Regions from separate parts of the Lactobacillus helveticus genome, predicted to be linked through region 2. Evidence: predicted binding sites of a transcription regulator. Region 2 holds the regulator's gene; the other holds the start of a gene.
What was found. Region 2 encodes NrdR, which represses ribonucleotide reductase genes. Its sites were predicted from a motif close to ACACNATATATNGTGT; they were not measured.
Positions count from the first base shown of each region.

Region 1: pnuC (nicotinamide riboside transporter PnuC) is a predicted target of NrdR. The motif match lies at 12,108-12,123, and genes of this name have one in related genera.

Region 1 is NZ_CP151471.1:1,263,582-1,278,972, reverse strand. It holds gene AADV52_RS06495 (SGNH/GDSL hydrolase family protein) at 1-327, opposite strand, end outside; gene coaA (type I pantothenate kinase) at 386-1,300, shown strand; gene efp (elongation factor P) at 1,335-1,907, shown strand; gene AADV52_RS06480 (extracellular solute-binding protein) at 1,960-3,261, opposite strand; gene AADV52_RS06475 (PepSY domain-containing protein) at 3,517-3,864, opposite strand; gene AADV52_RS06470 (hypothetical protein) at 3,946-4,122, opposite strand; gene AADV52_RS06465 (nucleoside 2-deoxyribosyltransferase) at 4,273-4,776, opposite strand; gene add (adenosine deaminase) at 4,824-5,825, opposite strand; gene AADV52_RS06455 (prolyl aminopeptidase) at 5,915-6,829, opposite strand; gene AADV52_RS06450 (ATP-binding cassette domain-containing protein) at 6,951-8,555, shown strand; gene AADV52_RS06445 (PAS domain-containing protein) at 8,716-9,453, shown strand; gene AADV52_RS06440 (LPXTG cell wall anchor domain-containing protein) at 9,937-10,047, opposite strand; gene AADV52_RS06435 (collagen-binding domain-containing protein) at 10,066-11,817, opposite strand; gene pnuC (nicotinamide riboside transporter PnuC) at 12,158-12,898, shown strand; gene AADV52_RS06425 (DUF3290 domain-containing protein) at 12,985-13,434, shown strand; gene AADV52_RS06420 (DUF421 domain-containing protein) at 13,436-14,074, shown strand; gene AADV52_RS06415 (NAD-dependent protein deacetylase SIR2 family) at 14,089-14,910, shown strand; gene AADV52_RS06410 (exonuclease domain-containing protein) at 14,919-15,391, shown strand, end outside.
Region 2 is NZ_CP151471.1:131,704-147,094, forward strand. It holds gene polA (DNA polymerase I) at 1-160, shown strand, start outside; gene mutM (DNA-formamidopyrimidine glycosylase) at 169-999, shown strand; gene coaE (dephospho-CoA kinase) at 996-1,598, shown strand; gene nrdR (transcriptional regulator NrdR) at 1,601-2,068, shown strand; gene AADV52_RS00830 (replication initiation and membrane attachment family protein) at 2,071-3,402, shown strand; gene dnaI (primosomal protein DnaI) at 3,434-4,342, shown strand; gene thrS (threonine--tRNA ligase) at 4,633-6,567, shown strand; gene AADV52_RS00845 (ACT domain-containing protein) at 6,659-7,030, shown strand; gene AADV52_RS00850 (DUF389 domain-containing protein) at 7,037-8,287, shown strand; partial or broken gene AADV52_RS00855 (aryl-sulfate sulfotransferase N-terminal domain-containing protein) at 8,499-8,981, shown strand; gene AADV52_RS00860 (aryl-sulfate sulfotransferase) at 9,051-10,082, shown strand; ribosomal protein L20 leader region at 10,136-10,247, shown strand; gene infC (translation initiation factor IF-3) at 10,273-10,806, shown strand; gene rpmI (50S ribosomal protein L35) at 10,828-11,028, shown strand; gene rplT (50S ribosomal protein L20) at 11,072-11,428, shown strand; gene AADV52_RS00880 (YqeG family HAD IIIA-type phosphatase) at 11,574-12,098, shown strand; gene yqeH (ribosome biogenesis GTPase YqeH) at 12,091-13,200, shown strand; gene AADV52_RS00890 (nicotinate-nucleotide adenylyltransferase) at 13,211-13,867, shown strand; gene yqeK (bis(5'-nucleosyl)-tetraphosphatase (symmetrical) YqeK) at 13,848-14,441, shown strand; gene rsfS (ribosome silencing factor) at 14,463-14,810, shown strand; gene AADV52_RS00905 (nucleotidyltransferase) at 14,816-15,391, shown strand, end outside.

The DNA of each region.
Region 1 (15,391 bases), 990 kb from region 2:
AGGATCAGGATAACAAAGACCAACGACTATGGCTTTGCCTATTTTAGTGAGGATTTCGTTTAGATTTTGCTCATAGCGTTCTGGTCGAATGCCCCAGCCAGTTGCGGCATCATTATTGCCATATTCGACTACAACTAAATCTCTTTTTTGAGGAATTAGATGCAAATAGTCCAATGCTTCGACAGTCGTAGCACCACTTTTAGATATGTTTTCCACCTGTGCATAATCTTTTAGTCCTTTTTGAAATAGGTTAGTAACTAAATCTGTGTCTTGGCCATTGCGAAAACCGTTGAAAATAGAATCACCGAATAAAATTATTTTTTTCATAATTAATGCCTTTCAATTATAATTAGTAAGTGTAGATATAAGAAAAATGGATATTATCATGAGAAATTATACAAGTTTTAAAAGAAATGAATGGGCTAAATTAGCTCCAAAAAATAAAGCAAATATTACAAAAGAAGAATTAGCGCAAATCAAGTCACTGGGTGATGTAGTTGATTTAACCGATGTTCATGAGATTTATACTAGTTTAATTAGCTACTTACATTTAGTCTATCAGGATAAGCAACAAGCGCGTCAAGCACAGATTAAATTTTTGCATAAATCATTTGAACCAGCTCCGTTCATCATTGGTATTTCAGGTTCCGTAGCGGTAGGCAAATCAACTACGGCGCGCCTTTTGCAGTTGCTTTTGCAAAGAACCTATCCAGATTTGAAAGTACATTTAATGACCACTGATGGCTTTATTTATCCAAATAAGGAACTAGAGCGCCAAGGCTTAATGTCACGCAAAGGCTTCCCTGAAAGTTACAATATGGCTTTATTAAGCGATTTTTTGCGGGATGTTTTAAGTGGTAAAAAAGATATTGTTTACCCACTTTATTCACAAGAATTAAGCGACATTGTCCCTGGAAAATATGGTCATGTGAAGAATCCTGATATTTTGATTATTGAAGGAATTAATACCTTGCAACTCCCAGAAAGTGGACAAGTTGTGACTAGTGACTTTTTTGACTTTTCAATTTATATCGATGCAGAAGAAGATTTGATTGAAAAATGGTATATGCAACGTTTCCAAAAGATATTGAAGCTAAATAAAAACAAACCCGATAACTTTTATTATCAAATGGCAAATGGTCCGTTGGATCAAGCGATGCAGTTTGCGGAAGAAGTATGGCAAATGGTAAATTTAGTAAACCTACGTGAATATATTGCTCCAACTAAGGAACGTGCAAGCTTAATTTTGCATAAGACTGATGGACATTTAATTGATAAGATTTATTTGAGACATATTTAGTTTGTTATAATCTAATTAGATAAGGAGATTTTTTATGCAAGCAATTAATTTGAAAAAAGGTATGATTTTTAGCCAAGATGGTAAGTTGATTAAGGTTTTAAAGGCTAACCACCATAAGCCAGGTAAGGGTAACACCGTTATGCAAATGGATTTGCGTGACGTTAAGAGCGGCGCCGTTGTCCACAAGACTATGCGTCCAACTGAAAAGGTTGATTTAGTTAATGTAAATAAAAGAACTGCACAATACCTTTATGGTGAAGGTGATGTTTACACCTTTATGGATACTGAAACTTATGACCAATACGAAATTTCAGCTGATCAATTGGGTGATGATGTTAAGTTTTTGATGCCTAACATCATGGTAGATATGGAATTCACTGGTGACAACAAGATCATTGGTATTGAATTGCCAACAACTGTTGAAATGACTGTTAAGGAAACCCAACCAGAAATTAAGGGTGCTACTGTTGCCGGGGGTGGTAAACCAGCTACCATGGAAACAGGCTTGGTTGTTCAAGTTCCTGACTTCATTAAGGAAGGCGAAAAGTTGATTATCGGTACCGAAAATGGTGATTACAAGTCACGTGCTGATAGCCAACCTAGATAAAAATAAGTAAAATAAAAGGGCTCTCTTTGGAGAGTCCTTTTTAAGTTGCAATTTATTGCTTCCAAGCAGCATCAAATTTTTGTTTGCCATTGTCAATTTGGCTATTAACATTTTGTCCCTTTTGAGCTGCTGACAAGATGTTTTGCATAATGCTGTTTAATTGGTTGTAAGCTGCGTTAGAATTCTTTTCAGCTGGAACACTGTAGAGGTGCTTCGTTGCGCTCTTTAACTTAGTAGGCATCTTGATGTTCTTGTTATCAAGGAATTCCTTGTCGTCAAGTACGCCGTTGTTAACTGGAATGTAACCAGTAGCATTTGCCCACTTAAGTTGTGAAGATTCAGAAGTTAAGAATTTCATGTACTTAAAGGCAGCTGCTCTTTGTATTGATGAAGCTTCTTTAAACATGTAGATATCAGTACCTTGTTGCATGGTGTATTTGCCTGGACGAGGAGCAACATCATAAGTGAACTTGTTGCCCACACCTTGTTTTACGAAGCCTTCACCTGCAGAAGTACCGATGAACATTGCAACTTTTTCATTAGCAAATGGACCAGATAAGTAGTGTTCAGAACCGGCTACACGGAAGTAACCCTTTTTTACGCCTTCTGCGTAGTAGTTAATTACTTTCTTAGAAGCAGCACCAGTGAAGTTGATTTTATCAGTAAAGTTAAAGCCTTCATCCTTCATGCCAAGGGTGTAGTAGTTAGCTAATGAATCAAAACCGGCACCAACAACTTTGTGGTTACTCTTCTTGTAGATGGTTTCAGAAACTTGCTTAAGTTCTTCCATTGTTGAAGGAACTTTTTTAATGCCATATTTCTTGAACATGGTCTTGTTGTAAGTCAAAGATTCGATAGATTTGTTAAATGGAATACCATATTGGGTACCCTTAATTTGAGCACCATCTAACAATTCAGTTCTAATATCAGAAGCCTTAGCACTGCCCCAACCAACGTTCTTATTGTTGATGTAAGGAGTTAAATCAACCAACATCTTGTTTTGAGCGGCATTATATAACCAGCCAGGGTAAGCTTGAGTAATTGTTGGCAAGTTCTTTGGTGATTGCATGGTAGAGTTGATCTTACCTTGCAAGTCAATGTAAGAACCTTGGTTTTCAAGCTTGATTTTGATGTTAGGGTTCTTCTTTTCAAAATCACTAGTCAATTGCTTGAGAGTATTTTCTTGTGCACCATGCATCCCGTGCCAAAATACTACAGTAGTCTTTTTAGTGATTTTTGATGGAATCTTAGCATCATTTGAAGATGAATTGTTTTTACCATTGGAACAAGCAGCTGTACCAACTAAGGCAAGGCCAGCTACAGCAAAAGTGATTAATTTTTTACCTAGTCTCATAAATAATCCTCCGATAAATATAATAGATAAATATAATATCAAGCGCTAGATATTGTAACATATAAATTATTGACTACAAGATCTTGTATTTTAGCTAAAATGTGTTATAAGGATGGGAGAATTGATTTTGATCGTATATAACAAAAGCCGATTACAATGCTAAGTTGCAATCGGCTTTTTTGATTAAATAATATTTTTATTTAAAGCATCGATTTTTAATTCACGCTTTTGGTTTTGATAAATCAAATTAATTTTTCAAATGGCTTTACTATTTTCGTCAGTTAATTCCCAAAGAATTGTGGTGGCGCCACGCAAATCTCTAAGTGCGATTTCATTTGCTTCTTGTCTTGAAATAGTCTTTTTAAGATTTAAAGCCTCTTCTTTGACATAGTCGTAATCCAAAATTTGAGTAGATTGACCAATGATTTTATTATTAGTGGCATCGATTTGAATGGTGCAATCTTTTACAGAGTCAAAGCCCACGATCGTATAAACGTAAATATCATTTCGTAAAGCCAAAGTAATTGATTTAATTGCTGCATTTGAATACAAGGACTTGAATCTTTGGATCGCAGAAGCTTGATTCATTCTGATTTGTGGCAATTTATTGCTAGATAACTCACGTTTTTAGGAACAACGTTTTTATTGATAATAGAAAAATTAATGGGTTTTTGTGGTTGGTGTTTAGTCCAGAAAATAGTCGAAAATATACCGATCAAAATGCCGATAACACCAATTAAAAAGGGGTTGATAATTTTTTTCATAGTAGTCCTCTGTTATATCATTGCTATATGCAACAGTACCGATAGCTAAAGCTCCGATAAGAGCAGCACCAGCAGTTAATTTAGTTAATTTATTCATACGCATTCTCCTTGACACATTTACATCAATATCATTCTCTATATCATGATATTAATTATACGCGCTTACCCAAAATAAGTATGGTTAAAAATGACATTTTGTCACCTACTTATGTATTTCTTAATGAAATTAAGAAATTGCTTATTGATATTAATAGATACCGTAACCGCGAACTGGATTAGAAGGACATTCGTTGAAGTTATAATCAGCTAGTTTTTCAAATTCAGTATTGCCATCAATGATGGTGGTTACGCCTTGTGCGATCATCAGGTTCATTTTCTTTTCTTTTTCGGGATGCTCAGTGAATGGCACCAAGATCACCGGCTTATGCATCGCACGCATGAAGCCAATTTCAAAGGCAGAGCCGTCATCTAATTGATCCATATCATATAAGAAGACGCCACAAGTGGCATTCGAAATACCAGTTAAATCATTTTGGTAAGTTGCATCCCGCCAAACCATGCTTCTGATGCCGCCAATTTCAGGATTCTTTTCATCAGGATCGGTGAAACCATCATCAAAGGGGAAGAAGACGTGCGCGATGCTTGGATTTTTTGCTAACAACTCTTTTGCCTTAGCTGCTCTTTCTCTTTGAGCATCGCTGTAAAATGGTGAGCCTAAATAAATTTTTCCTGTTGGAACTACTGCTTTCATAATTTTCCTCCGTATATAATTTAAAAATTAGTTTGATTTTAGCATACTTAGATTAAAGATAATAAACGACTTTTTTCTTGTTCTGAACAAAATGCGGCATTAACTGCGTTTAAATAGAGCTGTTTTTCATCGCTACTAGTTAAACCAGTTTTATCCTCTAATAATTTGTATTCATGAGGTAGGTCGATATTAGAAATGGTCATGTCATCGGTGTTAAGCGTGACGTTGACTCCCTGATGCAGCAATTTTTTGACAGGGTAGTGGTCGATCTGGCTGAAAGCCTTGGTGTTCAGATTCGAAGTGGCGCAACATTCTAGCGTGATCCTATTTTGGATAATGTCTGCTACTAGCTGCTTGTCCTCAACGCAGCGAATGCCGTGACCGATCCGCTTGGCCCCTAAATCTAGCGCTTGATAAATGGATTCGGGTCCCATAGCTTCACCTGCATGAATGGTGAAGGGGATGCTTTCTCTACTAGCCAGACTAAATAAAGAAGCATAATTGCTGATGGAAAATGCGGGCGTTTCAGCTCCGGCTAGATCTAGTCCACTGACGCCGCGGTCTAGGAAATGCTTGGCCGTTTCAACGGTTTCTAAGTTTTGCTCATAATTATCCTTAAGCCGCATTAGACACAGCAATAAATTTGCATGTAGTTCTGGTTGATCAGTCGGATTATCTTTTTGCCAATTAAAAAACTGGTTTAAGCCGGCAATCGCTGCGCGCACTACTTCCTCTTGAGTCAAACTTTGCTCAGTATGAAGCTGGGGCGCAAAACGAATTTCGACGTAAACCAGTCCTTGTTTCTTTAAATTTTTTAGCAGACTAAAAACGATCAGTTGTAGATCAGCTGCCGTTTGCATTAAATGAACGGAAAAAGCAAACTTCTCCAGGAATTCATTTAAATCACGGCAGTCAGGACCCACTGATAATTTTTGCCGCAGAATTTGATCATCAATGGTAGGTAAACCATGGATGTTCATTAATTTTTTAATTGTGGTAAATGGTACGGAACCATCTAGGTGAAGGTGTAAATCAATTAGTTTTCTCATATTGCCATCCCCTTAAAATATGTTAAATTGTTCTAATTCTAGCATATTAGGGAGAAAAAAGAAGCCCTAATTGGACTTCTTTTCAATCTTTATTCACCTTTAAAAGTGCCGTTTTCAACTTCACGAATGAAATCAGCTAAGTGCTTATAGTAGACGTCCGGGTTATCGACCATGTGGTGGTGACCACCATCTGGAGTAGTAACCAAGCGTGAGTTAGGAATTTCCTTTTGCATGATCTTAGCAGTAGAAATTGGCATAGTTTCATTTTCACCGAAGGTAAGCAAAGTAGGAACCTTGATGTTTTTCAATTGATCTCTAAAGTGCCAATCTTTCAACTTACCAGTAATGACGAATTCGTTGTCGCCTTGGAATGCGTGGTAAACAGCGCTGCCACCGATGTCCTTCAAATGGTAAAGCTTAGAAGGTTGCTTACGGTCAACGAAGTTGATGTTCAAGATTTGAACGTCATCTTGGTAACGTTGGTTGTCGTAGTCATTGTTTTTTTCGCATTCGTGCATAAAGTCGATCTCAGTCTGTGGCAAAACTTCCTGACGTCTTCTGTTAACTGAAGCAACATATTCATCAATTTCATCAACCATGGATGAAATGATGGCACCCTTTAAATGTTGACCATATTTAACTGCGTATTCTTGAACAAGAAGTCCGCCCCAGCTTTGACCGATTAAGTAAAAGTTATCAAGGCCAAGCTTTTCACGCACTTCATCAACTTCGTCTAAGAAGTATTCATAAGTTAAATACTTCTTAGCAATTTCTGGATCAGAATAATCAGGTTGATCTGAATAAAGAGAACCAAGTTGGTCATACATGGTAACTTGAACGTTAAGACCTTGCTTCTTCAATTGTTCAGCAGTGTCTTCCCAGTATTCGTGATTGCCGCCGGGACCACCATGAAGTGCTAATAAGTGGATATCACCTTCGCCTTGAGTGTTAGTCCACAAGTGATAACCGTTGTCTAAAGTAATGATTTTAGTACCAGTTTTCATTAAAAAATCCTTTCTTTTCTATGTTTAAAAATAATGTTAAGATACTTTAATTATTGTATCAGATTGAGAAAAAGGCAAGATAGCGGGTATAATGATTTTAATAAAAAGAAAAGGGGTCTATATGAGTCTTAAATACGCTAAGAAAAGCCAACTGATTACTTACACCATTTTAGCTGCAATTAAAGCCTGCAACATTGTCTTTGTTGCCTATATGATTGAAATCATGTTGAACGTTGCTTCGTCTGGTTCTCATGATTACATGCATTTAGTTAGATTAGCTTTATTGACTGCTCTGGGACAAATGTGTTTTATGGCCAGCAACTTTGTGTATGAAACGGTTAAGATGGGAATCATTCGTGATGTGAACATGACTTTGAAGAGAGCAAATCTTCGATATCTGGTTGATCAGGGGGACCCAGATATTAAAAGTGGTTTGTCACTGATGACGAATGATTTGAAGCAGATTGAAACTAACCGTGTTACTGCTCAATTAGACATGATTTTTCAAGGTTTGTCATTTATTGGTGCGATTGGTTTTGCCTTTTACAGTTCATGGCAGATGACATTAGTATTTGTTGTAGCAACGATTGCACCAGCAGTTGTGCAAATTATTACTAGCCCAATCATTACGAAAAAGTCTAAGATCTGGGCCCAGACTAATGCTAACTATACTCAGCATGTTTCTGATTCATTAAATGGTGCGCAAGCAACTAAACTGTATAACGTGCGCACAAATATCATTACGCGTGCAGCAAATGCGGCCCAACAAATGGAAAACGCTTTGAGAAACATGACTTTAACCCAAGCTTGGGCATTGGAATTGATCTATTCTGCAGCAGAGCTTTTCTGTTTCATTATTCCATGTACCATTGGTGGTATATTGATGATGCAAGGCAATTTAAAGGTTGGTACCTTGGTCATGATGGTTGATTTGGCGATGAACTTTATCACGCCAGTTGTTACGCTTTTTAACGAATTCAACCAAGTTAAGTCGACCGTTCCAATGTGGGAAAAGACACAAGTTGCCTTGAAGCATGTCATGAAGAATGACAAGCAGAAGATCGATCATTTTGAAGGCATGGAAGTTAATGACCTGTCTTATGTAACTGGCAGTGATCATAAACAGATTTTTGATGGGGTAAGTCTGCAGATTAAGCCTGGTGAAAAAGTTTTGCTTATGGCTCCAAGTGGCTGGGGTAAGACGACTTTGCTTAGATTGCTCTTAGGATTGAAGCAGCCGAAGAAGGGTAAGATTTTACTGAATGGCAAAAACGTAACGGGTAATTGGGACGCAGCCCATAACTACTATTCATACGTTAACCAAAAGCCGTTTATGTTTGATGATACGCTTCGTTTTAATATCACCTTAGGAAGACAAGTTAGTGATGAGCAATTGAAGCAAGTGATTCATGAGGCAGGACTTGATGAGCTGGTTAAAGAACAAGGCTTAGACAAGCAAGTTGGTGAAAACGGTAGCGAACTTTCTGGTGGTCAGATTCAGAGAGTAGAAATTGCGCGTGCGCTTTTGTCTGGCAGACCAATTTTGCTAGCAGATGAAGCAACGAGTGCGCTTGATCCTAAATTGTCATTGGATATTCATGAGACGTTGCTTAAGAATCCGAAGGTAGCAGTGCTAGAAGTAGCCCACAAGATTTCTCCAGAAGAAAAGGCTATGTTTGATGTGATTATTCATTTGGATAAGCATACGGTTGAAACTAAGATGTAAGGGATGAAAATCCCTTATTTTCATGCATTTAATTATATGAATTAATATATAATATTCATACGAAGAATATTCCTATAAATAATATCAATTAATTGGAATGAAAGAGCTTACAAGATATAATCAACATGTATAAAAGATAGTTCTTTAGGGGGATACAATTATGGCTGAACCTAAATGGTTACAAAATATGAATTCTGACGAATACTTAAAAGAAGATTTTGATGCAAAAGGTAAATCAAAATATACGATTGAAGGCATTGATAAAAATGACCCAGATTGGTTAGACAAAGCTGCTAAAAAAGTTCATGCGGCAGAAGGCGACGATTACGTTAAGCTTGATTCAGGTCTTTTAACAGTAAATCAACTTAATTGGATGTTTCGCAATACTCTTGGTGAAATGACCTTCGTTGACGATAACAATCAATTCTTGTGGTATAACCGTCCAGTTGATCCAAATTACAAGATGAAGGCAAAGCGTACGCCTGATCAAGTAGGTGACACGATGAAGGCAGTTCACCCAGATATTAGGGAAGTTATTCCTACTGCTAAGAAAGTTGTTCATGCATTGCGTGAAAAGCAGGATGGTCATGACGATGTTTATATGCCAGTGCCAAATGGTAATTTGAAGAAGCTTATTTTACACTACTATAAGCGTGTTGAAGATGATAATGGCAATTATGCCGGTATTTACGAATGGGTACAAGACTTGTATCCATTGGTTAAATATTTCTGCGAGACTACTGGACAAAAGCTGGTAGTTGACGATGATGCAACGACTGGCGCAACTTATCGTAGAAATTCTGATCCAGATGCGGTCAGTGGTGCTTCTAAGAAAAAGGCTCCAGAAGAGAAGAAAGAAGAAAAGCCAGATACATCAACTGGTGCTTCTGAACACTAATAGCAAAATAAAAACGGCTCAAGTTGAGCCGCTTTTTTAGTAGATTGGTTTGACTGCGATCATGATTTCGTCAGGAATATTATTTAGAGTAACGTCTTCTTCTGGATAAGCAAAGTATGGCATGATTTTATAATATTGAGGAATATGCGAATCAATTAATATTCTTAAGGCATCCTTGGTGATAACCCAATTGTCTTTAACTAGATTAAGAGAATGAGAACCGACTTTATTTCATTCAGCATCGTAATAATTAATCGTAATTTGTTTGGTAGGTACAGAAGGGGAACTAAATGATAAGAGTAATGAAGTAGTACATTTAACTACTTTGTTTAGGAATACTTGTTATGTTTGATCTCAATATATTCAGCCTCGCTTCTAAAATTCGTTTTATTAATCGTACCAAGATTTTAGTCGTTTATAAATAACATAGTGTCACTGCTCAAAAATAATTAAAAAACGACTCGTTAAGAGCCGTTTTTGTAATTAGTTCTTCTTCTTGATGATAAGACCAAGAGAAAGAATAGCTGTTGCAACTGCACTCATCATAGCACCGATGGAGATAAGTTTGTTTTGTTTTTCACCAGTTTCTGGCAAAGCAATCTCTTTTTCAGTTTAAGTTTCAACAACTGTACTTGTGCTTGTTTGAGGGGTTGCCTTTTCTTGTGTTGCTTGTTCTTGAACCTTGTTTGTTGTAGATTTAACTACATTTTCAGGAAGTGGACGAACGAAATCTTCTTCGCTAGGAGGAAGTTCCTCATCTGTAGGAGGTGTGGTTGGGTCCTCTGGTTGAGGTTCAGGGTCTGGAGTAGGCTTCTCCGGTTCTTCCGGAATGTGAATTTCTTCCATTGGTGGAACTAAGTCCCAACGGTGGCTTTCACCCTTAATAGTAACCTTGTCCCCAATAATATTACCGTCCATAGTTACGTTAGTAGTAATATGTGCGTTCGAAGCTAAAATACTTCCCAAGTGGTAGTCACCCGCAATGTTTAATGAGTTAAGGTTTGTACCGAAGTTCCACAATAACTTGTTAGCTTGGTCGTGCTTTTCACTAGAACCATTTACATTGTTTTGGTCTGAGTATTCTAAAACAAGATGTATCTTTACAGTCAAGTCACCGTTTTGAACATTAGTAACGTTCAAAATAATGATCGGAGCGTCTTCGCCAGCGGGGATGCCCTTGATAGTGATGTTGCGCTTGTTATCACCTGAAATGTGACTAGCGTCGACTGTTACATAAATAGGTTCTTTGCTGTCGCCAGCGTTTTTGATAGCTTCAGAAACATCAATCAAACTGTTGTTGTGGTCAGTGAAGTCAGCCTTAACGCCTTCAGTTTGACTTGGGCTTGCCCAGTTATCTGACTTCTCACCTAATTTGTCCAATTCACCTTGAATGTCTAAAGGTTTGTCAGCTTGAATAATGTGGCTGTGCTTGATGTCAACTTTTTGCCACTTAGGTTCATCCTTAGTACCAAAGTTAACTTGAATGGCACCACCATTTTCATAAGTACGGTATTCAATGTCTGGGGCAAAGATAACTAACTTGTTGTCACCATTAATTTTGTTGAAGTGGTCAATGCTGCCAATGTAGTGGATGTCGCCATTAGTTAAGTTGCTAGTAGCACCTGAATTAGTGCCGAAGTCACCAGCGCCAACTTTATCTGCGGCAATATTACAAGCGATGTGCACTTGACCATCTACTTCGTTACCAAAAATGTGGAAGATGCCTGCGATTCCCAATGGGTGTTTTGCAGCTACTTCTTCGATGTATTTTTTGATATCTTCTAATTTCTTTGTTTCTTCTTCATCTTCTTGTTCTACTTTTTCAGTGTCAACGTTAATGGTTGGCTTCTTAGTAGTTGTTGATTCTGTTTGATCTGTGTTTTCTGGAGAAGAAGTTTCAGTTTTATCAGTAGTAGGTTGATCTTTATCAGTGGTTACATCATTAGTAGTTGCATCTTCTACTGTAGTTTCTTGCTTGTCTGTATTTTCAGTTTTGTTGATCTCAGTGGCAGTTTCAACTTGAGTATTTTCAGAAACTGATTCTGCATTTTGAGTAGTTTCTGAGTTTACTGGAGTTGATTGATCATTGTTTGCTGTTTCAACTTCAGTTGATTGTTCAATATTTGAAGCTTGAACATCAGTAGTAGATTCAGGAGCAGTTTCGCTTGTTAACTCTGCTTCAATAGAATTTTGAGTACTTGCGTTATTTTCAATTTGAGTAGTATTTACATCGCTACTTTCATTTACTGCAGCTGACACAATACCAGAAGTAGTGTTAGCAAAAATACCAAAAGTCAATAAAACCGCACCAGCACCTTGTGTTAATTTTCTAATTGCAAATTGTGATTTTGTTGATTTAAACATGATTTTACTTCTTATTGCACAAATGTGACATTATGTCACTTGACTATATTTATATTATATGATGGAGCGTCACTTTAGAATAGTGTTTTTTTCTTACCTTTATAGATTCTTAAGTATTTGAATCGTTATTTTGTATAGATATGACCGAAGCTGATAAAAATATCAAAAACACAACATATAGATAAATTTTCATGCTATTAGCACAATATTTTGTAAGATTCAAGATTGTATAAAATTCTTAATTAGATTACGATATATATCGATGCTTTTATTAGGGAAAAGCGGACAAGACACAAAATGTTGTATTTGTGAACCTAAATTCAAAAGGGAGTTTGTATAGATGGAAAGAGAACACGAGAATTATTTTGTTTGGCTATTTAATCAATTAAAAGGGTGGCCAGTACAAAATTATTGTTTATGGTTTTTTGCGTTTGGTTTTCAATTGGCATTGCTTATTCAAGCTAAGGTTACCAGCGTAACTTTAATTACTTTTATTGGTACATTGTTGGGTACGCTTTGCGTATTGGCAATTAATGCTACCAAGGCAATTAATGGATGGTTAGGATTAGTTTCTGCCGCTTGCTTCATTTATGCAGGTTGGTCTGCTAAGAATTATCTTTCCATCTTTGAACAAATTGCTTATATTGCAACTTTGGACTTGCCAGTCATTTTGTCAGTGAAGTCATGGAATGATGATACTAAAAACCACTTAAAAAAATTTGGCTCTAAGGAATGGCTCATTGCTATCGTTGGTACCTTGCTTGTTTATGTGATTTCTGGTTACTTGATTGGCAAGTTTACTAATGATCCTCGTCCTTGGGTCGATGCAATTAGTTTTGCCATTTCATTGACTGCCGGAATTATGTGCTTCATGCGTTACAACAATCAATACTTCTGGTGGACTGCAAGTGGCGTTTTCCAATTGATTCTTTGGGGCATTACTTATGCACAAGGGGATGCTAACTTGGCAATGGCAATCAATTCATTGATTTATGTTGTAAATGATATTTTGGCATTTACGGTTTCACCATGGTTTAATATGGGACGTCGTCATGCTGGACTTAAGGAAATTTCAAAATAAAAAGTTGAATAATAAGATTTAAAAAGCAGCGATTTCGCTGCTTTTTTCGTATGGTAAAATGTAGCAAAAAACAGAGGGATGAGAGAATGACATTTTACACGTTGAAATATATTCAAAATAACCAAAATGCAGACAAAGCAATCCTTTACGGTTTAATGCTCGTTGCAGCATTTGCTATGATCATCTTCACATTGCTATATTTGCATAATCGTTTTGCTACAAGATATCGTGATTTAGGCATCATTGCACTGCTTTTTCTAATGTTGTTTGCCGGCACTCAATATGAAAAATATACTCAAATAAATACGCAAAAGTCGCAGGCAACGCAAATTATTCCTTTCATTAAATCAGTGGCAAAAGATGAAGGCGTTAAAGACTCTGATGTTTTAGTTAACTCCACCAATTTAGTAGATGGCATGATTATCAGAATCGATTCAAAAGATAGTGACTATCAATTGAACTTAAATGATGATCGCAATACTTATACGCTAACGCAGGCCCATGTAATTGATCATAAAGTAGAGGTGAAAAATTAAAATGCAGCTGGATTATACACAACTTTTCATTAAATTAGCTCTAGGTATCTTAACTTTAATTATTCAGATCAATCTTTTCGGAAAAACAAATTTGGCGCCAACCACTGCACTCGATCAACTGCAGAATTATGTTCTTGGTGCGATTATTGGTGGAATTATCTATAATCCTAGTATCACCGTTTTGCAGTTTTTCTTAGTATTGATTATTTGGACCTTAGTCGTTTTCATTTTAAAGTTCAGTAGAGACCACAATAGCTGGATTCGAGGAGTAATTGATGGCAAGCCTGTTCAAGTAATCAAAAATGGACAAGTTCTGGTAGCAAACTGTATGAAGGCCGGAATTTCTGCTAATGAATTAATGTTCAAATTGCGTAGTCGTGGTATTTATTCCGTTGAAAAAGTGAAAAACTGTATTTTTGAACAAAATGGTCAATTAACTATCATCGAAAACGATGAAGTCAATATTCGCTTTCCAATTATTAGCGATGGTCAAGTAAATGAAGATGTTTTGGAATTAATTCATAAAAGCGAGGCATGGCTTGAGCAAGAAGTTAAAGCCGCAGGTTATAATGGAATTAATGATGTATTCTTAGGTGAATACATTGATGGACAATTACGTTTGACCGGTTATTCTAAGTAGGAAAAGAGATAAAAATGGCAGATTTTACTAAGGTAAAAGAATGGATTAAAGATGCAGATGCAGTGATCGTTACTGCAGGTAATGGCATGGCTAAGGAAGAGGGGCTGGACATCTTAAGTGAAGAAAACTTCGATGACCAGTTTGGCAAAATTGCTGATAAATACGATGTGCATACAATTGGGGATGCGTTAGACAAAAAGTTTGATTCTTGGAGTGAGCAATGGAGCTTCTGGAGTGAATTGGTTAATGAATATTCACTGCAATATGAACCAAGTGAAACCATGCAAGCTTTAAAGCAAATTTTGCAAGATAAAGACTACTTTATTGCTACAAGTACATTTGCTCATTTCTTTGAAAATGCAGGTTTTAAAGAAAATAGAATTTTTGATGCCTTCGGCGATTGGACTAAAATGCAATGTTCTAGTGGCATTAACCATGGGCAAAAAGATGATCGTGAAGTAGTCAAACGCTTTTTAAAGGCTATTGAAGAAAACAACGTAACCGAAGATTTAGTGCCAAAATGTGAAGATTGCAATAGCCCAATGGAATTGCACATGCCACTTAATGCCAACTTCTTCCCTGATACTGATGCTAACACTCGTTTTCGTTGGTTCTTAACAGGCAATGAAGATAAAAAGGTAGTCGTACTTGAATTAGGTGTTGATGAAACCAGTCCGCAACTACTGGATCCAATGGTTAAGTTAGTTGAACAACTCCCTAACTGGAAGTATGTTGCAGCAGATTTGGCAGATGAAGATATGCCAGATGATCTTAAAAAGAGAGCAGCTGGTTTTGCCACTAATTCACATGATGTATTAATGAATTTGACTAAATAGGGTGAATAATGAGTATTTACGTAAAAAATGGGATTTTACATGTAGACGGAGCGCAAGATAAGTTACGCCAAAAAGGTCAGGAAAAGCCAGATTTTTTATCTAACTACACGATGCTTGATATTGAAACGACTGGCCTTAGCCCTTTCCGTGATCGCATTACCGAACTTGGCGGAGTCAAGGTTAGAAATGGTCAAATTGTCGATCAATACACTAATTTGGTAAAGTTCCCTAAAAATAATAAGGTTCCAGCTTTCATTACTAAATTGAATGGGATCACTGAAGAGCAGCTTACTAATGAAGGAATTCCCGCTGAACAAGCAATCAAGGAATTTCGTGAGTTCATTGGTGATGACACTATTATTGGCTACAACGTCAATTTTGACTTGAACTTTTTGTATGACCTTAGTCAAAAATATAATTTGCCGGTGCTAAATAATGATTATGTCGACGTGCTCCGCTTGGCCAGAGTCTATTATCCACG
Region 2 (15,391 bases):
GGTAGTGCAGGTACATGACGAATTGATTTTTGATGTACCAAAGGATGAACTGGAAACAATTAAAAAGATTGTACCTGAAGTAATGCAATCAGCTGTTAAGTTAGATGTGCCTTTGATTGCTGATTCTGGTTGGGGACACAATTGGTATGATGCAAAGTAGGTGATAAAATGCCTGAAATGCCGGAAGTTGAAACGGTTCGAAGAACTTTGATTCCTTTAATTAAAGGAAAAACTATTGAAAAAGTGATTTTGTGGTATCCCAAAATCGTAGCGACAGATCATGAAAAGTTTTTATCTGAATTACCTGGTAAAAAAATCATTGATATTGATCGTTATGCTAAGTATTTGCTTATTCGTTTGAGTGACAATTTGACGATTGTTTCTCATTTGCGAATGGAAGGGAAGTACCATCTAACCACATCTGATGCGCCTAAAGATAAACATGATCATGTTGAGTTTATTTTTACGGATGGAACAGCCTTACGGTATAATGACGTGCGCAAGTTTGGTCGGATGCAATTAATTTTAACTGGAACTGAAAGGCAAACTACAGGGATTGGCAAATTAGGTTATGAACCAAATAGTTCTGAATTTACATCAGAATATTTGGTAAATGGCTTAAAACGTAAGAAGAAAAATATCAAAAATACTTTGCTTGACCAGTCAGTAGTGGCCGGCCTTGGCAATATTTATGTTGACGAAGTCTTGTGGCGGACTAAGATCCATCCCTTGAGTCAGGCTAACAAAATCCCTGCTGAAAAAGTAATTGAATTGCATGATCAGATTAACCAAATTATTACCGAAGCGATTAAATTGCAAGGTACGACTGTCCATTCCTTTTTAAATGCAAATGGTCAAGTTGGCGGCTTTCAAAGTAAGTTGCAAGTCTATGGCCATGTAGGTGAACCTTGTTCGGTTTGCGGCACGAAGTTTGAAAAAATTAAGGTTAATGGTCGAGGTACCACTTTTTGCCCTCATTGTCAGGTGATTTATAAATGAGTTATGTATTAGCATTAACGGGTGGAATTGCTACTGGTAAAAGTACAGCTGATGACTTTTTTAGAAAGAAAAATATTCCAATTATTGATTGTGATCAAATTGCCCATGAATTAATGGAACCTGGCAACGCATCTTGGCAGGCAATAAAAGATCATTTCGGGATGGAGTACTTAAATTCCGATCAAACAATAAATCGTAAGAAGTTAGGGCAATTAGTTTTTAGCAACAAACAAGCACTATCTGAATTAAATCAGGTGACGCATCCCTTAATTTTCGATAAAACAGTAGCAAAGATAAAAGAATATCGAGATTTTGCTCTTGTTATTTTAGATGTACCAGTATATTTTGAAGCAGGATTAGACAAAAAACATGTAGCTAATGGCGTACTGGTAATTACGCTTCCTGAACAATTGCAGATTGAGCGGTTGAAAAAGCGCAATAATTTAACTGATCAGGAAGCAATTAATCGCATTAATAGTCAAATGCCGTTAGTTGAAAAAGAAAAAATGGCCGATTTTGTAGTTGCAAATACTGGTAAAATAAAAGAATTAGAAAATAAACTAGAACAGATATTAATTAAGATCAGGGAAGAGGAATAGCTATGGAATGTCCAAATTGTCATCAAAATGCCTCCCGCGTTATTGATTCACGTCCTAGTGATGAAAACCGTGCAATCAGACGACGCAGAGAGTGTGAAAATTGTGGCTTTCGTTTTACAACCTTTGAAAGAATTGAAACAGCACCTTTGCTCGTAATAAAAAATGATGGTACGCGTGAACCATTTAATCGCAAGAAAATTTTGCATGGCGTAATGGCTGCAGGTCAAAAGCGTCCAATCAGCAGTGATCAATTCGAGCAGTTAGTTGACCATGTTGAAAATAAAGTAAGAAAACAAGGCATTAGTGAAATTTCTTCTAAAAAGATTGGACAATACGTTATGGACGAATTAGCTGATCTTGATGATGTGGCTTATATTCGTTTTGCATCTATCTATCGTGAATTTAAAGACATGTCTAGCTTCATGAAGACAATGGAAGATATGATGGCTAAGAAAGGTAAGGGCAATTAGTCATGTTTGAGACTGCTGATCCCAAGCATCTTTACTATGTGGCTAATCGTGTCAGACTTTTTCCTGAAGATGAAAAAGTTTTGATTAAGCTATATCAACCATTAGTAGGAGCAGTGGCAGTAGCACTATATCAAACTTTGATTCAAAATTATGATCCTTATGGCATCATTTCGGATTCTAAGGGGATATATTCGCTACAAGAGCAGTTAGACTGCAGCTTAAAGCAATTATTTAATTCACTGCATAAATTAGAGGCTGTGGGATTGGTCCAAACATTTTTGTCTGATAATGTGTTCAATAATGTTTTAGTCTTTAAATTGTTGCAAGTCCCAGCTGCAGATAAGTTTTTTGCAACGCCACTTTTGGCTAGTCTATTAAAAGAAAAAGTTGGTGTACCGACTTTTCATGATTTAAGTCACGCTTTTGCTCAAGATGCTAAGTTAAAAGAAAAGCCGATAAAAAACGCGAAAGATGTATCTGCTAACTTTTTTGACGTTTTTCGTTTGCCTGGCGATGAAGCGATTACTCCATCTAGTGATGTAGTGCAAGCTGCTCAAGAAAATAAAGTTCATGAAGTTGAAACTGCTAAAGTGAATGATCACGATAGTATTGATTGGGATTTCATTAAGCAAGAATATAGCAGATATCAGATTCCAGCTAGTGAAATTGATCTTAACAAAGAACAAATTCGTGGTTTGATTCAAACATATGGCTTGTCAGAAAAAGAATTTGTAGATGAAAGCTTGCCGTGTCTTCATGGCTCTTATAGCTTAAATATGCGTGATATCAGTAATACTTTAGCTGAAAATTATAAGAGAACCAATACAAGAGAAAATGTACAATCTCAATTAAATGAAGGTCGGAAAAAGGCACTAGCTGCAATTAAAGATATGGACGATAATGATAAAAAACTATTAAAAGCAGCTAATGAGAGTTCGCCTGCCGAATTTTTGTATAAACTTAAAACGCAAAAAGGCGGTATAACTAGTGCTAATGAGAAGCAGATCATTAATAATTTGCATACGCAGTACGGTTTGCCTGAAGATTTGATTAATATTTTGACTTATACATGTTTAACATATGATACCGTGGTGAGCTCGAATTTAGCTTATAAAATTGCTAACGATTGGCTCCAACATGGTGTTGCCACAGCGGTACAAGCTTTGCAATATGTGAAAAAACGGCGCAATAGTTTTGGCAAAAAGAGACCAGTTCGAACTTATCAAAAGCGAGTTGAAAAAGGCACTGACTGGAGCAAGAAAAAGGCTGATAGGGATGCTGGCATTTCTACTGAGCAACTGAAGAATTTATTTAAAGATTTGAACAATAAATAAAAGTCAAAAATAATTGGAAGTAGGTGAAAAAATGGAGCCAATTGACAAGGTAATTAAAAAGATTGTAAAAGAACGCAATTTAGGCGATGAGCAATCTTTGATAAGTCAGGCTTTGCATGATCCTGATGTGCAAGCGTTTCTCACTGCAAATGCAAATAAGATCGATCAAAAGATGGTTCAAAACAGTATGTCTAATTTATACGAATATTATTCTCAAAAACATACTGCAAATAAAGTGATGGCAGGATATGCGCCCCAATTATTTTTAAACGGCAAGGTAATCGATATTCGGTATGTTCCTACCAAGGCAAAATTAGCTCAAGATCGCAAGCAAGCAGCTGAACGAAGATTGCAATTAATTGATGTTCCAACTCGCCTGCATGATGTAAGTTTAAGTGAAATTGATGTAAATGATGATCGTAAGCAAGTTTTGACTTTAATCTACGATTTCTTGAGAAAATACAAGCAAGATCCTCATGTGCAAGGCTTATATTTATCGGGAGATTATGGTGTAGGCAAGACATATATTTTGGCGGGATTGGCTAATTATGTAGTTACAAATATGAATAAAAATGTGGTCTTTTTACACGTGCCTACTTTTATTGCAGGTTTGGCAAGTCATTTTGATGACAATAGCTTGCAAAGTGAAATTCGTCGTTTATCTGAATGCGATTTATTGATTTTAGATGATATTGGTGCTGAAAGTCTTAGTCAATGGTCACGAGATGATGTATTAGGCGTAATTTTACAGGCGCGCATGGATAATGTTTTACCGACCTTTTTTTCATCTAACTTGGATATGGAAGCATTAGAATCTCATTTTGAAGAAACCCGCAATGCCACTGATCCGGTAAAGGCTAGAAGACTGATGCAACGTGTACGCTTTTTAGCTAAAGAAGTAGTAGTTTCTGGACCTGATAGAAGAAATTCTTTGCATTAATTTTGAAAAAGGTCTTGCATCTGAAAGTTTCGTGCGTATAATGAGAGTTAATTAAGCGAGACATGATGGTTTTCGATTCAGAGAGAAGAACCTTGTTCTGGAAGTTCTTCAATAGAGAATCACCCCAATTGCTTATTCCCAAAGTTGTTAATTTTAGGTTGGATGCCTTTATCAATCCATAAAGAGGTTAGATTACGCTAACCTGAATTTCGGGTGGAACCACGCTAATTAACGTCCCAGTGCATTCTTGCACTGGGACTTTTTTTATTATAATTTTTCTGGAGGAAAATATGAGTTTTTCAATTACTTTGCCTGATGGCTCAAAGAAAGATTTTGAAGAAAGTTTAACTATTGCTGACTTAGCTCACAACATTGCAACTTCACTTGGTAAGGCTGCTGTTGCTGGTAAGGTTAACGGTGAACTTAAGCCCCTTGATTACAAGCTTGATAGTGACAGCGAAGTTGCTATTATCACTAATAAAGACGAAGAAGGCTTAGATGTTTTACGTGCTACTGCTGCTTTTGTATTTGAAGCTGTAGCTAAGCGTGAATATCCTGAACTTCGTTTAGGTGAACATGTAGCTGACGAAGGCGGCTTCTATGTTGATACTGATAAGGATGACCAAATTAAAGTTGGTGAATTACCAAAGCTTGAAAAAGCTATGCAAAAGGTAATTAAGAACGGTGAAAAGATTGAACACGTTCAAATTGCTAAGTCAGAACTTGAAGATCTTTACAAGAATGATAAGTTCAAGAGCGAAGTTCTTGCTAAAGTTGAAGGCGATACTGTTGATGCCTACAAGCTTGGTGATTTTGTTGACTTTGGCTTCGATGCTTTGCTTCCAAACACTGGTAAGATTAAGCAATTTAAGTTATTGTCAGTAGCTGGTGCTTACTGGTTAGGTAAGTCATCAAACCCAATGCTTCAAAGAATCTTTGGTACTGCATTCTTTAAGGAAGCTGATTTAAAGGCTGACCTTAAGCGTCGTCAAGAAATTAAGGAACGTGACCACAGAACTATTGGTCGTGACCTTGACCTCTTCTTCGTAGATCCTAAGGTTGGTGCAGGCCTTCCATACTGGATGCCAAAGGGTGCTACTATTCGTCGTGTTGTTGAACGCTACATCATTGACCGTGAAGTAGCAGACGGTTACCAACACGTTTACACTCCAGTACTTATGAACCTTGATGCTTACAAGACTTCAGGTCACTGGGCACACTACCGTGATGACATGTTCCCACCAATGGACATGGGTGATGGTGAAATGCTTGAACTTCGTCCAATGAACTGTCCTTCACACATTCAAATCTTTAAGCACCACATCCGTTCATACCGTGATCTTCCACTTCGTGTTGCTGAACTTGGTATGATGCACAGATATGAAAAATCAGGTGCTTTGTCAGGTCTTCAACGTGTACGTGAAATGACTTTGAACGATGGTCACACATTCGTAGCTCTTGATCAAGTTCAAACTGAATTTGCTAAGATCTTGAAGTTGATCATGGACGTATACAAGGACTTCGATATTACTGATTACTACTTCAGACTTTCATACCGTGATCCAAAGAACACTGATAAGTACTTTGCAAATGACGAAATGTGGGAAAAGTCACAAAAGATGCTTAAGGGTGCTATGGATGATCTTGGCCTTGACTACGTTGAGGCTGAAGGTGAAGCTGCATTCTACGGTCCAAAGCTTGATATTCAAACTAAGACTGCTTTGGGTAACGATGAAACGATGTCAACTATTCAACTTGACTTCATGCTTCCAGATCGTTTCGGTTTAACTTATGTAGGTAAAGATGGTGAAGAACACCGTCCAGTTATGATTCACCGTGGTATTGTTGGTACTATGGAAAGATTTATTGCTTACTTAACTGAAATTTACAAGGGTGCATTCCCAACTTGGCTTGCTCCAGTTCAAGCTGAAATTATTCCAGTTAACAACGAAGCTCACGGCGAATACGCTGAAAAGGTTCGTGCAGAACTTGCTAAGCGCGGCTTCAGAGTAGAAGTTGATGACAGAAACGAAAAGATGGGTTACAAGATTCGTGAATCACAAACTCAAAAGGTACCTTACACTTTGGTATTAGGTGACGAAGAAATGAAGTCAGGCAAGGTTAACGTACGTTGTTACGGTACTGATGAAGAAATTTCTAAGAGTCTTGATGACTTCATTAACGAAATTGACGCTGACGTTAAGTCATACTCACGTGAAAACTAATTAAAGATTTAGATAAGTAAAGGGAACGTATGCATTGGGTATACGTTCCCTTTTGTGTTTTAATAGAAAAATATGATAAAGGAGAGTATATATGAAATTAACTATTAAGAAGTTGCCGTATCAATTAACAGTTTGTCAATTAAGTGATATTAAAAATTTAAATTTAAAAAATGATTTTTATTTTTTTGCCAAGACTGATGAAGAATTATCTTTAGTCTGCGAAAATAAAAATGCTCCAAGCAAAACGATTAATCGGGAAGATGGTTGGCGTGCATTCAAAATAGAAGGACAATTAGATTTTTCATTAATTGGAATTTTAGCTAAAATTGCGCAATTATTAGCTAATAATGGTATTTCTATTTTTGCTGTATCAACTTTTAATACTGATTATATTTTAGTTAAAGATAATAATTTTGATTCAGCTATAAAAATTTTGTCAGAAAATAATTATGAGATTAAATAAGAAAAAATGAGTAGAAAAAACTATTTAAGCCCACAATTTCTTACCAAAATTAGTGAAGATGGTACTTTAAATATAGAAAGTTTAATTATTTTAACTTGTGCGATCTTTATTGCCAGTATTGGGTTAAACGTAAATTCAACGGCAACAATTATTGGGGCTATGCTCATTTCACCTTTAATGGGCCCACTTTTGGCAATTGGTACAGGACTAGCGCTTTATAACACAAATATTTTGCGTAAAGGTGCTATCTCACTGTTAGCAGAAATCGTTATTAGTTTAGTTGCATCGACGATTTATTTTCATTTTTCTCCGTTGACTTATGCTAGCCAGGAAATTATTGCCCGTACTTCACCTACTATTTGGGATGTAATGATTGCTTTCTTTGGTGGCAGTGCTGGAATTATCGGTGCTCGTAAAAAAGGTGCAAACAATATTGTTCCTGGTGTAGCAATTGCTACAGCTTTGATGCCACCACTTTGTACAGTGGGATATTCGATTGCAGCGGGCAATCTTAAGTACTTTTTGGGATCAGGTTACCTATTTTTAATTAACTGCGTATTCATCACCTTAACAGCATTTTTGGGTGTAAAGATTATGAAGTGGCTAAGTCATTCTGCGGGTCAGCCTGGACTTAGTTTCTTTCGCAAACCAACTTTAAAAGAAACTGGAATAGTCTTAGTAGTAATTATCTTGATTATTCCAAATGTTCTTTCTGCTGGTCACATGGTAAACAAGACTTTAGTCGATCAAAATGTGCAAAATCTAGTTGCTCATGAATTGGGCGATGTTGATCTAATTAAAGAAAATGTTGATTCGCAAGAGAAAACTATTAATTTGACTGTTTCTGGTAAAAAGATTAACGCTAAAAAAATTCAAGCTGCTAAAGCTAATTTGGCAGAATATAATTTAAAAGGATACTCACTTAATATTGTTCAAGTGGCGCAAGTAAATCCTAACGCGGAGAACCAATTAGATAGACAAGTAAATAATATTCTTAATCAGCGTCAATGTGAGCAAGAACAGGCGAATGAAGAAAGACAGCAAGAACAAGAAAAGCATAATCAAGAAATTGAAAAATTGTCTCCTGCAATTTCTTCTGTTACAGCAGTTAGTGATAATAAGAATAAGCAAATTACTTTGATTGAGTTAAAGAAAAACATTTCTGCTAAAAAGAAGAAGGCATTAGTAAAGCAAATTAAAGAAAAATATCCAAATATTAATTTAGTGGAGTTTGTGCAAGAAAGCGAGAAAGAATAAGCGTTAATTATTTCTTAAGTCATTTCTCTGTTAATATTTTGTAATATACGAATATTAGAATAAACTTGATAGGTTTATTTTAAAGGAAAAATTTTGGTGAAAAGTAATAAAATTTTACTTGCACTCGCAATGGGCTCGTTAATGCTGACGATGCCTGTTGTGATGTTGCATGAACAATCGAAAACAGTTTTAGCACAGAAGAAAAATGGCAATGCAAAAAAAAACTAAGTTAAGTGATAGTCAAATTATTAAAAATTTAGGTGTTAAGAAAGTAGTAAATTCAAGTAATGATGCCTTAACTGCCAAATATGCGGATATTGTACGGAGTCAACAATATTCTTGGGAAAATCCATATATTAAGGTTAATCCTTATGAAAATTCACCATTAACAGCACTAATGATTTTTCATACAGATCAACCTACCAAAATTAGTTACCGGGTAATTGGAAAAAGTGCCAACACTACCATTAAAAATGAAGTGAAGGGTTATCAAACCAATCACTAAGTACCAATCGTAGGTTTGTATGCTGGTTACGATAATTCTGTTGAAGTAACGATGACGGATGAATCTGGAAATCAACAGACCAAGACTTTTAAAATTAAAACGGCTAATTTACCTAAATGGATTAGAAGCTTTCCAATTAAAGTCACTGTCAAAGATAAGGCTAAGATGAATTTAGGTTCAAATGAGTAGACCGTTTTAAATAGAACTACTAAACAAACTTTTGCTGTCGATGGTGATGGCGAAGTACGTTGGTACTATTTGCGCTGGAATGAGCATATTTTTGAACAGTTGAATAATGGTCATATTTTATTATTCAATAAGATCAAATCTGGCGATGAAAAATACAATATGTTAGTTGAAACCGACTATTTGGGACGCGTATATCGTCAATTTAGTTTTGATAAGACTTTAGGTGGTAGCTATGCCAGAACTGCTGGCTTATCATTAGTTCACCATGACGTGGCAGAAGTGCCTAATGGTAATTGGCTATTAACTATTGATGATGGTAGCAAGTATGTAGAAGACACAATTGCTGAGCTTAATCCTAATACTGGTAAGATCGTTAAAGTAATTGATTTTAAGAAAATTTTCCCAGAATCAATGTACAAAAAGAGTAAGATCAAGGCTAACGATAATACCAGTAGTGGATTAGGACTAATGGATTGGCTCCCTATTAATACAATTGATTATGATGCGAAAACAGGCAACATTTTGCTATCTGCACGTAATCAAGATATTATTTGGTCAATGAACTATCAAACTAAGAAAATTAATTGGGTTTTTACTAGCAAGCCAACTAAAGAATGGCCTAGTTCATTCCATAAGCATCTCTTAAAACCAAGCAAGGGAACAAAATACCCAGGTGGTCAACATGGAGTTTACTTATTAAAAGAAACGGGAAGCAAATTAGATATTCTGCTTTATGATAATAATATTGCTGTAACTAATGGTGATAAGAAGCAAAGTGGCAATTTCTCTGCTGCTACAGAATATCAAATCGATACGAAGAAAAAGACGATCAAACAAGTTTGGAGCTACGGTAAGAATTTGGGTAAACAAAACTTTACCGAAGTTATTGGTTATGCGCAACGCTTGAAGAATGGCAACACTTTAATCAATTTTGGCTTTAAAAACAAGGGTAAAGAGAGTAACATAATTGAAGTTGATGCACATGGAAATCAAGTATTCAATTTGACAATTACTAATAGTGCTAAGGACATGACTTATGTATATCTGGCATATAGAATGCAATTCTATCCTGATAACTATGTTTTTGATGTAACTAAATAATTGCACATCATGTATTGACGCGAGTAGTTTAAACGCGTATAATACACCTAGTTGAGAACAAGAAGAAGCTCCCGCTTCTCGCCTAAGTTAAGTTAACCTCTGGGCTGATCGATAATTTCTGTTGATTAAAGGCGGGTGATACTTATCCCGCCTTTTTCTTGTCCTCAAATTAACACGGAGGTGAATAATCATACCAAAAAGTTTAATCTTAAACGAAAGAATTCGTGCACGCGAAGTTCGTTTAATTGATGAAGATGGTCAGCAAGTTGGTGTTGTATCTAAGAGCGAAGCTTTACATAAAGCAAGTGATGCTGGTTTAGATTTAGTTCTTATTTCACCTAATGCTAAACCACCTGTAGCACGTATCATGGACTACGGTAAATATCGTTTCGAACAACAGAAGAAACTTAAAGAATCCCGTAAAAAGTCCAATACAGTTAGTGTCAAAGAAATTCGTTTGAGTCCAACTATTGAAGGCAACGACTTTGAAACTAAATTGAAGCATGTTCGTAAGTTCATTTCTAAAGAAGGAGCTAAGGTCCGTGTATCAATTCGTTTTAGAGGTCGTGCCATCACTCACAAGGAATTAGGTCAACAAGTTCTTGAAAAGATGGCTGAAGCAACTTCAGATATTGCTAATGTTATCAGTAAGCCTAAGATGGAAGGCCGTTCAATGTTCTTGATGTTAGCACCTAAGAGTGATAAGGACAAAAAGAAAAAGTAGTTAATTGGAGGAAATAGGAATATGCCAAAGATGAAAACACACCGCGCTTCTGCTAAGCGTTTTAAGAGAACTGCAAATGGTGGTTTAAAGCGTCACCACGCATTTACTGGTCACCGTTTCCATGGTAAGACTAAGAAGCAACGTCGTCACTTGAGAAAGGCTGCTATGGTTTCACGTAGCGACATGAAGCGTATTAAGCAAATGCTTGCTCAAATGCACTAATTATTAGTTCTTGATAGACTGACTATAGTAGGAGGAATTTTAAATGCCAAGAGTTAAAGGTGGAATTGTAACACGTAAACGTCGTAAGAAGGTCATGAAGCTTGCCAAGGGTTACCGCGGCGCAAAGCACATGCAATTTAAGGCTGCAAGCACTCAATTATTCGTTTCATACAAGTACGCATTCCGCGACCGTAGAAGACGTAAGAGCGAATTCAGAAAGTTGTGGATTGCTCGTATTAACGCAGCTGCAAGACAAAATGATATTTCATATTCTAAGTTAATGCACGGCTTAAAGTTAGCTGGTGTTGACATGAACCGTAAGATGTTAGCTGATATTGCTTACAACGATTCAAAGACTTTTGCACAATTAGCAGAAACTGCTAAGAAGGCATTGAACTAATTATCATTAGAAATAGAGATCAGGAGATAGTCCTGATCTCTATTTTTTTCGCTAAAATATTATTTTTCGATATTAATGAAACAAAAATTTCTAATGTAACTCCATTTTTGATATTATAAAGAATGAGAGAAAATGGAGAGTTTTTATGTTATTTAGACCAAAATATACAATAAATACAATTTATAATTTGGACCCCGTCAAATTGAATGAAATGGGAATAAAAGCAGTTTTTTCAGATTTAGATAATACATTGCTTGCATGGAATAAATTTGAAACTGCTAAAGAGATGGATAATTTTAATAAAAAACTTGCTAAAGCTGGTATTAAATTGGTGGTTATTTCTAATAACAATGCTCAGCGAGTAGGTAAAGTGCTGAATCCATATCATATTGATTTCGTTGCTAAATCTCGTAAGCCATTGCCTTTTGCAATTACGCGCAAACGCGAAGAAATGAAGTTAGCTAAAGATCAAGTAATGATGGTTGGTGATCAGCTTATTACTGATATGCAAGCTGGAAATTTAGCAGGAGTTGAAACTGTTTTAGTAAAACCATTAGTAGAAACTGATAAATGGAATACGCGAATTAATCGCTTTTTTGAAAAGATTATCTATTTCTTTCTTGGTTTATCACACCGAGTAACCTTTAAGGAGAATTTACAAAATGGATGAGGATATTATTTGTATTGGCTGCGGAGCGGTTCTTCAATCTGATGACCCACAAAAAGCGGGTTATCTGCCTAAGAGTGCTCTTGAAAAAGCAAAAAATGAAGAAAATACAGATGTTTATTGTCAACGTTGCTTCAAATTGCGTCACTATAACGAGATTATGCCGGTAGATTTGAATAATGATGATTTTCTAGCTTTGCTTAATTCATTAGCTGAAAAGAAGGCTTTAATCGTCAATGTTGTTGATCTATTCGACTTTTCAAATTCCTTGTTATCATCTTTAAAGCGTTTTGTGGGAAACAACGATTTTATTCTTGTTGGAAATAAATTCGATCTTTTCCCTAAAAATTCTAAACAAAGCAAAATTAAGGATTGGATGAGACAAGAAGCCAACCGTATGGGGCTTTATCCTAAAGATATTTTCTTAGTTTCTGCCAAGAAGAAATTAAATTTAGAAAGTTTGATTTCATATATTAATGATCAGTCTCAAGATAAAGATGTCTACTTTGTAGGGACGACTAATGTTGGTAAGTCAACTTTAATTAATGCGATCATTGATATGATGGGTAATATTCAAAATCTGATCACAACGTCACGTTTCCCAGGTACCACATTGGATCAAATTGAAATTCCACTTGAAAATGGACACTTTTTGATTGATACTCCGGGAATTATGACCGACAATCAATTAGCTACACATTTAAATGCAAAAGATTTGGAGTTGATTTCACCTAAAAAGCCATTGAAGCCAGCAACTTACCAACTTTTGCCAGGCAATACTTTATTTTTGGTAGGGCTAGGAAGAATTGATTATCTTAAGGGTGAATCAACTAGTTTTACGGTTTATGTAGCACGCAATATGTATGTTCATCGTACTAAGACTACCAATGCGGATGCGTTTTATGAAAAACATAAAGGCGAGTTATTGACTCCTCCATCTCCGGATGATCAAATGGCTCCACTTAAAGGCAAGGAATTTAAGACCGAATTTAAGAGCGATCTCTTATTTGGAGGCATTGGTTTTGTGACTGTGCCAAAAGGCTGTTTAGTTAAAACATATACTCCAGATGGTATTGGGTTAGGTATTCGTCGTGCATTAATTTAGAGGTTTGCGTATGGTTAATCCAAAGTGTATTGAAAAAGAAGCACCAACTGTTAAGGAAAAAGCTGAGTTAGAGCAAGAAAATGGTAGAGGACGTCAAATTGGGATTATGGGTGGTACTTTTAATCCAGTCCATATTGCCCATTTGGTAGCTGCAGAACAGGCAATGACCAAGTTGCGTTTAGATGAAGTGTGGTTTATTCCAGATAATATTCCACCACATAAGAATGCACCGCTGACTTCGGCTAAAGATCGTGCAACTATGCTTGATTTGGCTACAAAAGACAATCCTAAGTTTAGGGTCAAGCTATTGGAATTATTCCGTGGCGGTGTTTCATATACTGTTGATACGATGCGTTATCTAAAGGAAAAAGCACCTCAGAATAATTATTATTTAATTATGGGTAGCGATCAGGTAAATAGTTTCCATACTTGGAAAGAAGCATCTACCTTAGCTAAATTAGTTACTTTGGTAGGTATTCGTCGCCCAGGTTATCCGCAGGATTCGCAGTACCCAATGATTTGGGTTGATGCACCTGATATTCAATTGAGCTCAACAGCCATTCGTCGTTCAGTAGCTACTGGCACTTCAATTAGATATTTAGTACCTGAAGCAGTTAGAAAATATATTGTGGAAAAGGGGCTTTATCTTGGCGAAACTAATTTTTAAAAAGACATATTCACCATTATCTAGTGCTGAAATCATTGCTAAAGAAAAAGCAAATATGGATGATAAAAGATTTCAGCACTGTGTTCGAGTTAGCGAGACTTCACGTAAGTTAGCTAAGCTGAATAATTATGATGAAGATAAGGCAGCACTTGCTGGTTTTGTTCATGATTACGCAAAGCAGGTGCCTGTAGAAGAATATGTTAAAGTAATTAAGGATCAAGATTTTGATCCTGATTTACTAAATTGGAATCGAGCAATTTGGCACGGAATTGTTGGTACGTACTTTGTTGAGCGCGATTTAAAGATCCGAGATCCTGAAATTTTGATGGCTATTCGTCGTCATACTACTGGGGATGTAGAGATGACCACCTTAGATAAAATTGTCTTTATGGCGGACTTTATTGAACCCGGTCGTGATTTTCCAGGTGTTGATGAAGCAAGAAAAATAACCTATGCCAACTTAGATAAAGGAGTAGGCTATCAATTAGCTCATACTTTAAGTTTTTTAATTGAACAAAGAAATAAAGTTTATCCACGTACTCTAGCAGCTTATAACGTTTGGAGTACAAAATAGTTTATATAAAGGAGAAAGAATTTGACTAGTAAAGAAATTTTGGATTTTACAACTAAAGCAATTAGTGATCGTCACGGTGAAGATACTGAAGCTTATGATATGCGTGGTATTAGCATCTTAGCTGATTATTATGTAATTACCAGTGCAGGTTCTAACCGTCAACTTCATGCTATTGTTAATTCAATCGTAGAAGCAGCACATGAAAATGAATATACTGATTACCGTATTGAAGGTACTAGAGATTCAAACTGGCTTTTGCTTGACTTGGGTGATGTAGTTGTTAATGTCTTTACCAAAGAAGCTCGTGAATTTTATAACCTTGAAAAATTATGGGCTAATGGTAAACAAGTTGAATTAAAGGAAGATTAATAAAAATGAGTGTTGTCGGGATTATTGCAGAATTTAATCCTTTTCATAGTGGTCATGAATTCTTGTTAAATCAGGCACGGTTGATTGCTGGCAATGATCCAATTGTGGTCGTAATGTCTGGTAACTATGTGCAGCGTGGAGAAATGGCAATTATGAGTAAGTGGCAACGGGCTAAAGCGGCACTTCAATCTGGTGCAGATTTGGTCTTTGAAACGCCTTTTTCAACTGCGGTGGAACCAGCTGACTTGTTTTCATTAGGCAATATTGAGCAATTAGCTAAACTGGGCGTAACAGATCTTGTTTTTGGTGTTGAAAATGCTAACTTGAATTTTGTATATTTGGGTAGTAAGATTGCTGAAATTCCTCAAAATCACATGGATTTTAAGGATTATAGTCAAACATATTCGACCCAGTATAATCAGATGGTAGCTCGTGAGGTAGGTCATGAAGTTAATCAGCCTAATGCAATCTTAGGTTTGGCTTATGCAGTAGCTAATCATAATTTAGGTTCACCATTGAAGCTGCATCCCGTCAATAGAATTGGGGCTGGACATGATGATCTTTTACAGCGAAATGGCGTA